DNA from 3 places in the Sphingomonas insulae genome. Region 3 is predicted to be linked to each of the others. Evidence: predicted binding sites of a transcription regulator. Region 3 holds the regulator's gene; each other region holds the start of a gene.
What was found. The regulator LexA, encoded in region 3, represses DNA repair genes until DNA is damaged. The targets are predictions, from matches to a motif close to GTTCCNCNCTTGTTCT.

Region 1: GTH33_RS01315 (ImuA family protein) is a predicted target of LexA. The motif match lies at 1,357-1,372, and genes of this name have one in related genera.
Region 2: GTH33_RS16600 (ribonucleoside-diphosphate reductase subunit alpha) is a predicted target of LexA. The motif match lies at 1,906-1,921, and genes of this name have one in related genera.

Annotation. Positions count from the first base shown of each region.
Region 1 covers NZ_CP048421.1:113,349-116,628, forward strand. The annotation lists gene GTH33_RS01310 (ParA family protein) at 1-148, opposite strand, end outside; gene GTH33_RS01315 (ImuA family protein) at 1,457-2,152, shown strand; gene GTH33_RS01320 (Y-family DNA polymerase) at 2,427-3,280, shown strand, end outside.
Region 2 covers NZ_CP048422.1:3,153,534-3,156,813, forward strand. The annotation lists gene GTH33_RS16590 (EAL domain-containing protein) at 1-985, shown strand, start outside; gene GTH33_RS16595 (hemerythrin domain-containing protein) at 1,100-1,579, shown strand; gene GTH33_RS16600 (ribonucleoside-diphosphate reductase subunit alpha) at 1,999-3,280, shown strand, end outside.
Region 3 covers NZ_CP048422.1:2,769,417-2,772,696, reverse strand. The annotation lists gene bla (subclass B3 metallo-beta-lactamase) at 677-1,561, shown strand; gene lexA (transcriptional repressor LexA) at 1,552-2,235, opposite strand; gene GTH33_RS14795 (molybdopterin molybdotransferase MoeA) at 2,294-3,280, opposite strand, start outside.

The DNA.
Region 1 (3,280 bases), on a different replicon from region 3:
GGGCCGCCCATTTGGATAGCGGAAAATTGGGATCCGCATCGATAAGGATCACGTCGCCGCCCTGCGCGGCTAGTTCCGTCGCAAGCAGGAGCGCCGTCGTGGTCTTTCCCACCCCGCCTTTAGGGGACAATAGGGTGATGACGGGCATTCGAGACTCCAATCCTAACCGCGATGACCGCGCGGTCGCATGTGTTACAACGGATGACCGGCTCCGGCAAGTTACAGCGGAGCGAAGAGTTATGTGCAACATCTGCGTTCCGTGTAACCGTTGTAACCGCAGCTCAAGAGGGAAGTCAGGCGCCCTTCCCTGCCATCGCTGTCTCCACACAAAAACGACGGTTGCTGCGACGCTGGTTGGTGCTTCGCTGTAACCGAACGATTCGCGCACTCGGACCGAAGATGATGACCGAGCGGGTGACCGGCCCGTGACGCGCTCTCACGATCGGCATGCCGCTGTAAGACTGACTGACAGCATAAAGTCGAGCGAACATATGTAACGCAGCGAACCTATCAGTTACGGCAGTTACAGCGGGTAGGGCGGGTACAGCAGTTACAGCGGTTACGGCGGTTATGCGGCGCAGCTCCGTCGCCACTTCGCATCGTACAGTTCTGTTGCTGCAAAGCGCTTCGCCTCGTTAAGGTCCTGGCCACATGGCCCTCGACCTCGACGGAGCAGTATTGGTTCGATGCGTCACGGCGGTTACACGCGAGACAGCGGGCACAACGGACGCAGCAGGGGAGCGGTCCTAGCCTATGATACGGGTCGGGCTGATAGATCGGTTAATGCGGGTATAGCGGGCGCAGCGGATACACAGGGTATATCGGATACACCGGTTACACCGGTTACGGCGCGTACGGCGAGTACAGCAGGTACAGCGGATAGCGTCATCCCGGCAGGGTATTGGCTCTAATCGCCGCCGCGGGAGCGAGCTAGCAAGGAGGCCCGATATTCGAAGGTACAGCGGCCGCATCTACCTCCGCGCTCCGTGCGGTTATCCCGAACACAGCGGTTACAGCGACCACGTTAAACAGAGGGGCGGGGAGCTGAGAGAACAGCGATTCATTCCCGCTGCCCCCCCCCCCCCCCCCCGATCTCCGCATTCAATTGTGTCGCATGTAACCGCTATCTCGCATTTAACCGAGCGGTCGCGTGTATCGCTTTGGCAGTGCGTCGATCCCGCCTTGGTGCACCACCATCGCTGCGTCCGCATGCGGATCAGCGCAACGCGGTGGGGGAGGGGACACCGCACGATCTCGAGCCCCGATTGATCGGCAAAGAAGCTCCGGCGGAAGCGGCACGAGCCAGCTCGCGCACTCCTGTCGTCGCAAGTGCCTTGACCGAACGCAACCACTGAAGGAACGTATGGGGAACGCTTAGAGTCTGTCCATCATGCTTACGACACCCGATTCCCTCCGAAGTACGGTAGCCAATCTTCGGGCTATCGCGCTGCCCATCATGGATCACCGCATCATCGCCTTCGGCGTCGAAGCTCTGGACGATCGTCTCGGATGCGGCGGACTTCGTGCCGGCGCATTGCACGAAGTAGCGGCCCGGAGCTGTTCGTTGGTGGATGACGCGGCAGCCACGCTGTTCCTGGCGGGCATCGCCGCGAGGGAAGCCGGTGCAGTTGGTGGCCCGGTTCTATGGGCGAGCTGCCGAAATGATCTCTATGCGCCAGGACTAGAGCAAGCCGGGCTCGCTGCCGCGGACGTGATCTACGCACAACCGCCGGATGACGCCGCACTTCTCGCCGTCATCGAGGATGCCGTTCGCGATGGAACGCCTTCAGCGGTCGTCGCGGAGGCGGGGAGGGTGTCGATGGTGGCAACCCGCCGCCTCCAACTTGTCGCAGCCGAGGCTGATATGCCCGTGCTTCTCCTGCGTCGCCGGCGAACCCGCGACCAGGATCCATTGGGCGAGCCATCCGCGGCCTGGACCCGCTGGCGGATCGCCAGCGCTCCCTCGGCGCGCCTCGAGGTCGCCGGCGTGGGCCGACCACGCTGGTCGATCGAGCTGGCGCGCCAGCGAGGCGGCGAACCATTCTCCCTGGTAGTGGAGGGTTGCGATGAGACGGGTCGTCTCGCTGTTCCTGCCGCACTTGGCCATCGAGCGGCTGAGGCGGTTGGAACGGCCCGCACCGCGGCCGCCTGAGGTCGCCGCGCACCTGCTATCCGTCGAGGATGATCCCGGCGCCTGCTCCGTTCCCCGGGGCGGGAGTTGGCGCCCTGGCGCACGTTGGGCTCGCGCCGACACGGCAACGCCGCCGGACGTAGAACACCAGATCGCGACCCTGCCGGCGCACGCCCGACCCCCGATACGCGAATTGGGGCGGCGATCGGAATCGGCTGCGCATCCATTTAAACGACCCGGTACGGCAATCCATCGCGATGCCGTCCGGCCCGAGGATCCGGCGCGACATGCGCCGCTGGCGCTGATCGACAAGGTCGGCCGGCGGGAGGAGGTGGTGGCGGCCTGCACTGCGGCAGTCGCGCTCGGCATCCATGTCGGCATGGCGGCGACGCATGCGCGCGCCCTGGTGTCGGACCTCGATTGCCGGCCAGCGGAACGCCAAGCCGATGCCGCACTGCTCGATCGACTAGCCTTGTTGGCGGTGCGACGATGGACACCGATCGCAGCCGTCGCGCCGCCCGACGGCCTCTGGCTGGACCTGACAGGCTGCGATCATCTCCATGGCGGCGAGGAACGCTTCTGCCGACGCCTGCAGTCCTTCTGCCGGCGCGCGGGGTTCACCGCCCGGGTTGCGCTGGCCGATACCCCCGGTGCCGCCCATGCGGTGGCCCGCTTCGGAACGCACGACATCGCCATCGTACCGGCAGGGGAGGGCGTCGACGCGCTCTCGTCCCTTCCGATCGCCGCACTGCGGCTGAGCGATAGCGCGCTATCCGCGGCACGACGGTTCGGCTTCGAGCGTATCGCAGATGTCCTGCCGGTCGCGCGCGGACCACTCGCGCGCCGCCTGGGACTGCCCGCGATCACCCGCCTTGATCAGGCGATCGGGGCGGTCGCCGAGCCGATCAGCCCGGTTGAAGATGCGAGGGTGCCGATTGTCGAACGCCGCTTGCTGGAGCCGATCGGGACTGCCGAAGCCATCGCGCAAGTCATGGCGGACCTGCTCGAGGATCTGGCCGGAATCCTGCGAGCAAGAGGCCTCGGCGTACGGGCGCTTCGCCTGACCGGCCTGCGGGTCGATGGCGGTGAGCAGGTCGTCGCGATCGGCACGTCGCGGCCGACCCGCGAGGTGCCGCATCTCCTGCGGTT
Region 2 (3,280 bases), 380 kb from region 3:
GATCGCGGGCTACGAGGCGCTGCTGCGCTGGAACCACCCGGTTCGCGGCCCGATCTCGCCCGCCGATTTCATTCCGGTCGCCGAGGAATGCGGGTTGATCGAGGCGTTGGGCGAATGGGTGTTGCGCACCGCCTGTGTCCAGGCCGCGCGCTGGCCGCGCGCCGTGCGCGTCGCGGTCAACGTCTCGCCGATCCAGTTCGCCAATCCGGCCTTCCCCGCCCTCGTCACCTCGGCGCTCGCGCATAGCGGCCTGGCTGCCGACCGGCTCGAACTGGAGATTACCGAGGGCGTCTTCCTCGACGAATCCGGCGCGACCGATGCGATGTTCAAGGCGCTGAAGGGCATCGGCGTCCGCCTGGCGCTCGACGATTTCGGCACCGGCTATTCCAGTCTCGGCTATCTGCGCAACGCGCCGTTCGACAAGATCAAGATCGACCAGAGCTTCGTGCGCGGCGCCGCGCAGCCCGGCAACCGCAACGCCGCGATCATTCGCGCGATCGTGACGCTCGCCGATACGCTCGGCATGGAAACCACCGCGGAGGGTGTCGAGGTACAGGACGAGATCGAACTGATCCGCAGGCTGGGGTGCAGCCACATCCAGGGCTATGTCTACGGCCGCAGCGTGCCGGCCGATCAGGTCGTCGAACAGCTCGGCGGCGTCGTACAGGTCGCCGCCGTCGGTCACAAGGTCAGCCGCGCACCCCGCACCAAGATGCTGCGATCCGCCCGCATCGCGATCGGCCGCAACGAGGGCGACGTGCGCATCCGCAATATCTCGGCGAGCGGCGCGATGATCGATGGCGTCGATATCGACGGCCAGGCGGTCGGCCTCGATGTCCTGATCGAGCTGATCGAGGACCAGATGTTCGCCGCGCGCGTCGCCTGGGCAAAGGACGGCAAGGCGGGACTCGCCTTCGCCGAATCGTTCAACCTCGACCGGCTCAACCAGTTGCAGCCCTCACGGGTCCAGCGCCGCGTGGTGTGATCGACCCGCCGCCACGGCGCGCGCACCGTGCGCGCGGTCGCGTCCGGGTTGCCAACGCCGTCCATTGACGCCACCAGCATGCGCGCGTTCCGGCATCTTCAGGACTGACACCTCATGGTCGAATACCGCGGCAACGATCTGGTGGACCCCCGCCGTACGTCCTGGGCGCGACTGGTCGGCGATCACGATCGCATCGCGCAGCAATGCGCCGCCCTCGTCGTGCTCGCCCGTCGGCCGGATCGGCCGGCAGAGGCCGCCGCGGTGCTGTTGCTCGAACTCGCCGTCTGCGTGGCCGATCATCTCGGTATCGAGGATCAGGTGATCGACCTCACCGTCACCGCGGTCCGCACCGGCGTGTCGCCCGACGATGCCGCGACCATGTCGGAAGCGCTCGACGTGCTGAAGGCGGACTGGACCGACTTCATCGTCCGCTGGACCCCGGCGGCGGTGCTGGGACATTGGTCGAGGTTTGCCGGAGAGGCGGAAACCATGATGTCCCGCCTGTCCGATCAGGTACGTCACGAAAACGAGCTGCTCTATGCCGAGGCGCTGCGCCGCGGCATCATCGACCGGGGGCAACCGGTCCTTCACTGATCGGCGGCGGTTCGGGCGCGCCGGAAACGTCCGTTCCGCACCCACCGGACGGGGCGGCCGGAGCCGTCAAAAAATTTTCGTTCCCGCGCTGTTCCCTTGCGCTTTACGAAACCCGCGGAAGTCCACGCGTCGTGCGCGCAGCATCGCCGCGGTTACCATGCCGGCGAGGGAACGGCATCGCCCCCGCATCATTAACACCCTTGCCTGCCGGGCCGCTTTGCCACAATTTGTGGGGGTTGAGTTCGGGGGCGGACCCAATTGCTGGTAGTGAACGGAACGGGCACCCATATCGGACGTCGGTACGGGACACGCCGCGGCGACGCGATGTGCTCATTTTGTTCTCTCCGCTGGGCCGCCACGGTGGTATCATGGAAATGCGCCGCCGATTCGAACACTTAGAGAACGAAGGAGCGGTTTCGATGGACTTCAGGGACACGCAGGGTGATACGATGAGCGACACGATCGAAGCGACCACCACCAGCGCCGCCACGCAGGCCGTCGGCACCGGCAGCAAGGCCGTGCGTGCTCGCCCCTACCCGGTCGAGGTCGACCACAGCCGCGATGCACTGCTCACCGACTTCGGCAAGGAAACGCTGAACGATCGCTATCTGCTGCCCGGCGAAGGCTATCAGGACCTCTTCGTCCGGGTCGCGTCGGCCTATGCCGACGATGCCGCGCACGCCCAGCGCCTGTACGACTATATCTCGCGCCTGTGGTTCATGCCGGCGACGCCGGTGCTGTCGAACGGCGGCACGGGCCGCGGCCTGCCGATCAGCTGCTACCTCAATTCGGTGCCCGACAGCCTCAACGGCATCGTCGACACCTGGAACGAGAACGTCTGGCTGGCCAGCCGTGGCGGCGGCATCGGCACCTATTGGGGCAATGTGCGCGGTATCGGCGAACCGGTCGGCCTCAATGGCAAGACCAGCGGCATCATCCCCTTCGTCCGCGTCATGGACAGCCTGACCCTCGCGATCAGCCAGGGTTCCCTGCGCCGCGGTTCGGCCGCCTGCTATCTCGACATCAGCCACCCGGAGATCGAGGAGTTCCTCGAAATCCGCAAACCCTCGGGCGATTTCAACCGCAAGGCCTTGAACCTCCACCACGGCGTGCTCGTCACCGACGCCTTCATGGAAGCTGTCCGCAACGGACAGGAATGGCACCTGCGCAGCCCCAAGGACCAGGCGATCCGCGCGACGGTCGATGCACGCTCGCTGTTCCAGAAGCTGGTCGAGACCCGGCTGCAGACCGGCGAGCCCTATATCGTCTTCGCCGACCACGTAAATTCGAACATGCCCAAGCATCACCGCGAGCTGGGGCTGAAGGTTTCGACCTCGAACCTGTGCAGCGAGATCACGCTGCCGACCGGCGTCGACCACCTCGGCAACGACCGCACCGCGGTGTGCTGCCTGTCGAGCCTCAACCTCGAGACGTGGGACCAGTGGAAGGACGAAAAGGGCTTCATCGAGGACGTGATGCGTTTCCTCGACAACGTCCTCCAGGATTACATCGACCGCCACGAGCCGGGGATGGAGCGTGCCGCCTATAGCGCGGGCCGCGAACGCTCGGTCGGCTTGGGCGTGATGGGCTTCCACTCGTTCCTCCAGGCGCGCGGGCTGCCGTTCGAGGGCGCGATGGCCAAGTCGTGGAACCTGCGCATGTTCAAGCACATCAAGGGCCAAGCCGACGAAGCCTCGATGC
Region 3 (3,280 bases):
CGCTCGCGTTCGTCATCACGATCGCACGAACGCATGGTCAGGCGCGGCATCCGTTTGGCCGATAGCGAGCCATCGCCGCCACGAACCCCGGCTGCCGGCGTCGCCCGTTCGGCAGGGATGCAGGGCCCATGCCGGCCGCATCCGAACGCCGCGCGATGGCGATCCGGTCCGATACCCCGTTTCCAAGGTGCATATCGTCATTGACCGCCAGAAAGCCGCAACGCCGCGGGTGCCCCTCCGCCGGATCATCGTCGTTACGGACGTCGTCTGCCGGCGTCGCCGGGTTGTTTGGAATATACCGCCGCTGCCGCGCGCATTCGAACGCCACGCTACAACGATCAAGCCGGTACCACGCTCATTCGGCGCATATCGTTAATTACCGCCGGAGCACTGGAAGGGTCGCAACGTCGCGGGCTACTCCACCCGCCGAGTCGTTGCGTATGGGAGCCAGCTGCCTGCATCGCTGGGTTGTTTGGACTATACCGCCGCTGCCGCGCGTATCCGAACGCCGCGCTACGGCGATCCAGTCCGATACCCCGCTTCTGCGGCGCATATCGTCGTTTAGCGCCGCCCCACCCGGAAAGCCGCGACGGTGCAGGATACCCCACCCGCCGGATCGGCGGTGTCAATCCGCGCCCTGAAATGCCATGATCGTTCGAGGTTACTGGAAGACACGATGACCCGCCTCGTCACCCTTGCCGCCGCATTCGCCCTACTCGCATCCGCCGCGCCGACGGCCGCGCAGGACGCGGCGCAGCGCCGTCAATGGAATGCCCCGGCCGCGCCGTTCCGGATCGTGGGCAACGTCTATTACGTCGGCACCGCCGGCCTGTCGTCGTTCCTGATCGCCGACCCCAAGGGGCTGGTGGTCATCGACGGCGGGCTGCCGGAAAGCGCGCCGCTGATCGTCGCCAACATCCGCCGCCTCGGATTTCGGCTGCGCGACATCCGCTTCCTGCTCAACAACCACAGCCATGTCGATCATGCCGGCGGCCTCGCGGCGCTACGGCGGGCAAGCGGCGCGCCGCTCGTCGCAAGCCTTGGCGATTCGGCCGATCTGATCGCCGGTCGCACCATCGGCCGTAGCGACCTCAGCGGCTTTCCGCCGGTCCGGCCGGCGCGAACGATCCGGGACGGCGCGGCGATCACCGTCGGCAAGACCCGGCTCGTCGCGCATCTGACCCCCGGTCACACCAACGGCGCCACCAGCTGGAGCCTGCACACCAGCGAGGGGGGCAAGCCGATCGACGTGCTGTTCCTGTCGAGCCTGAGCGTCGCCGGCCGTCCCCTCGTCACCCGGCCGCATGGCGGCGGGCCGGCGCGCGATACCGTCGCGGTCGCCCAGTTCCGCAACACCTTCCGCACGCTCGCGACGATGCGGGCCGACGTCGTCCTCAGCTATCACGCCGAACTGTTCGATCTGGCGGGCAAGCGCCGCGCGCAGCGGGCGGGCAATGCGCTTGCCTTCGTCGATCCCGCGGAATTGCCGCGTCAGGTCGCGAGTGCCCGGGCCGCGTTCGAACACGCGCTGGCAGCGCAGCGCCGTTCGCCTCAATCGTAACGGCGCAGGATACCCGACAATTTGCCCTGCACGCGGACATGCGCGGGCACGTAGCGCTGCGGTTCGTAGGCGCGGTTGGCCGGATCGAGCCGGATCATCGCCCCCTCGCGACGGAAGTATTTCAGCGTCGCCTCGGCATCGTCGATCAGCGCGACCACGATCTCGCCATCCCGTGCCACCTCGGTACGCCGGATCAGCGCATAGTCGCCATCCAGGATACCCGCCTCGACCATCGAATCGCCCGATACCTCCAGCGCGTAATGCTCGCCGGAACCGAGCAGCGCGGCCGGAACCGCCAGCATCGAACTGCCCTCGAACGCCTCGATCGGTACGCCGGCCGCGATGCGCCCGTGCAGCGGGATCTCGACCACGTCGTTGGCGGGCTGCGGCGCGGCGCGGACGTTGCCGCTTTTCGCCGGTGCGGGCGCCGGCGCCGGCGTCGCGGGCTTGCGCTCCGGCCGTTCCGGCATGCGCAGCACTTCCAGTGCGCGGGCGCGGTTGGGCAGGCGGCGGATGAAATGGCGTTCCTCCAGCGCGCTGATGAGGCGGTGCACGCCGCTCTTCGACTTCAGGTCGAGCGCATCCTTCATCTCCTCGAACGAGGGGGAGATGCCGGTCTCTTCCAGCCGGTCGTTGATGAAACAAACGAGCTCGTGCTGCTTCCGCGTGAGCATATGCGGTCCTTCCCCGTCAGAACAGACGCGGAACTTCTAGGGAACGAAATTAACCTCGTCAAGCGATGACGAGGATTTCCGCCGAGTCGCCGGCCATGGCCGGCGGGGCGCCGATTGGCCGTACGATCAGGCAGTGCGACCGCGCCAGCGTCAGCAGCATCGAACTGTCCTGAATGGTCGAGGCATAGGCCCGGCCATCGCGCAGTTCGGCCCGCAGATAGTCGGTGCGCGGCCCGTTGGCGGGCAGGTCCTCGCCCAGGATAACGTGCGTGGTGCGCGGGAACGGATCGCGCGCGCCCGCCAGATGCGCGATCAGCGGCCGCACGAACAGGGTCGCGGTGACGAAGGCCGACACGGGGTTGCCGGGCAGGCCCAGTACGCTGGCCGAACCGATCCGCCCTGCCATCATCGGCTTGCCAGGGCGCAGGGCAATCCGCCAGAAATCGATCGATCCGCCCGCGGCCTCCAGCGCCGGCCGGACGAGGTCGTGGTCGCCCACCGACGCACCGCCGGTGGTGACGAGCAGATCGGCACGGACCGCGGCGAAGGCGTCGCGCAACGTGTCGAGGTCGTCGGGCAGGATGCCCATGTCGATCAGCTCGATCGGCAGGTCGGCCAGCATCGCCGCCAGCATCGCCCGGTTCGATTCGGGCAATGCCGCCGCGTCGTGCGGCCCGCCCGGTTCGACCAGCTCGTCGCCGGTGGCACAGATCGCGACGCGGACCCGGCCGGCGACGGGCAAAGTGGCGATGCCGCCGGTCGCCGCCACCGCGATGCGCGCCGGCGTCAGCCGCTCGCCGCGCGCGATCAGCCGGTCGCCGGCGGTGAAATCCAGCCCCCGCCGCCGCGTGTTGCGACCGCGCGTCGGCGGCCCCTCGCCGGTCAGGCGGATCGTGCTGCCGGCGCTCGCCACCTCCTCCTGGATCATGACGGTATCGGCGCCGGCCGGCATCGCCGCGCCGGTAAAGATCCGCACCGTCTCGCCCGTGCCGACCGTGCCGGCGAACGGTCGCCCGGCAGCGCTTTCGCCGATCAGTGTCCATGG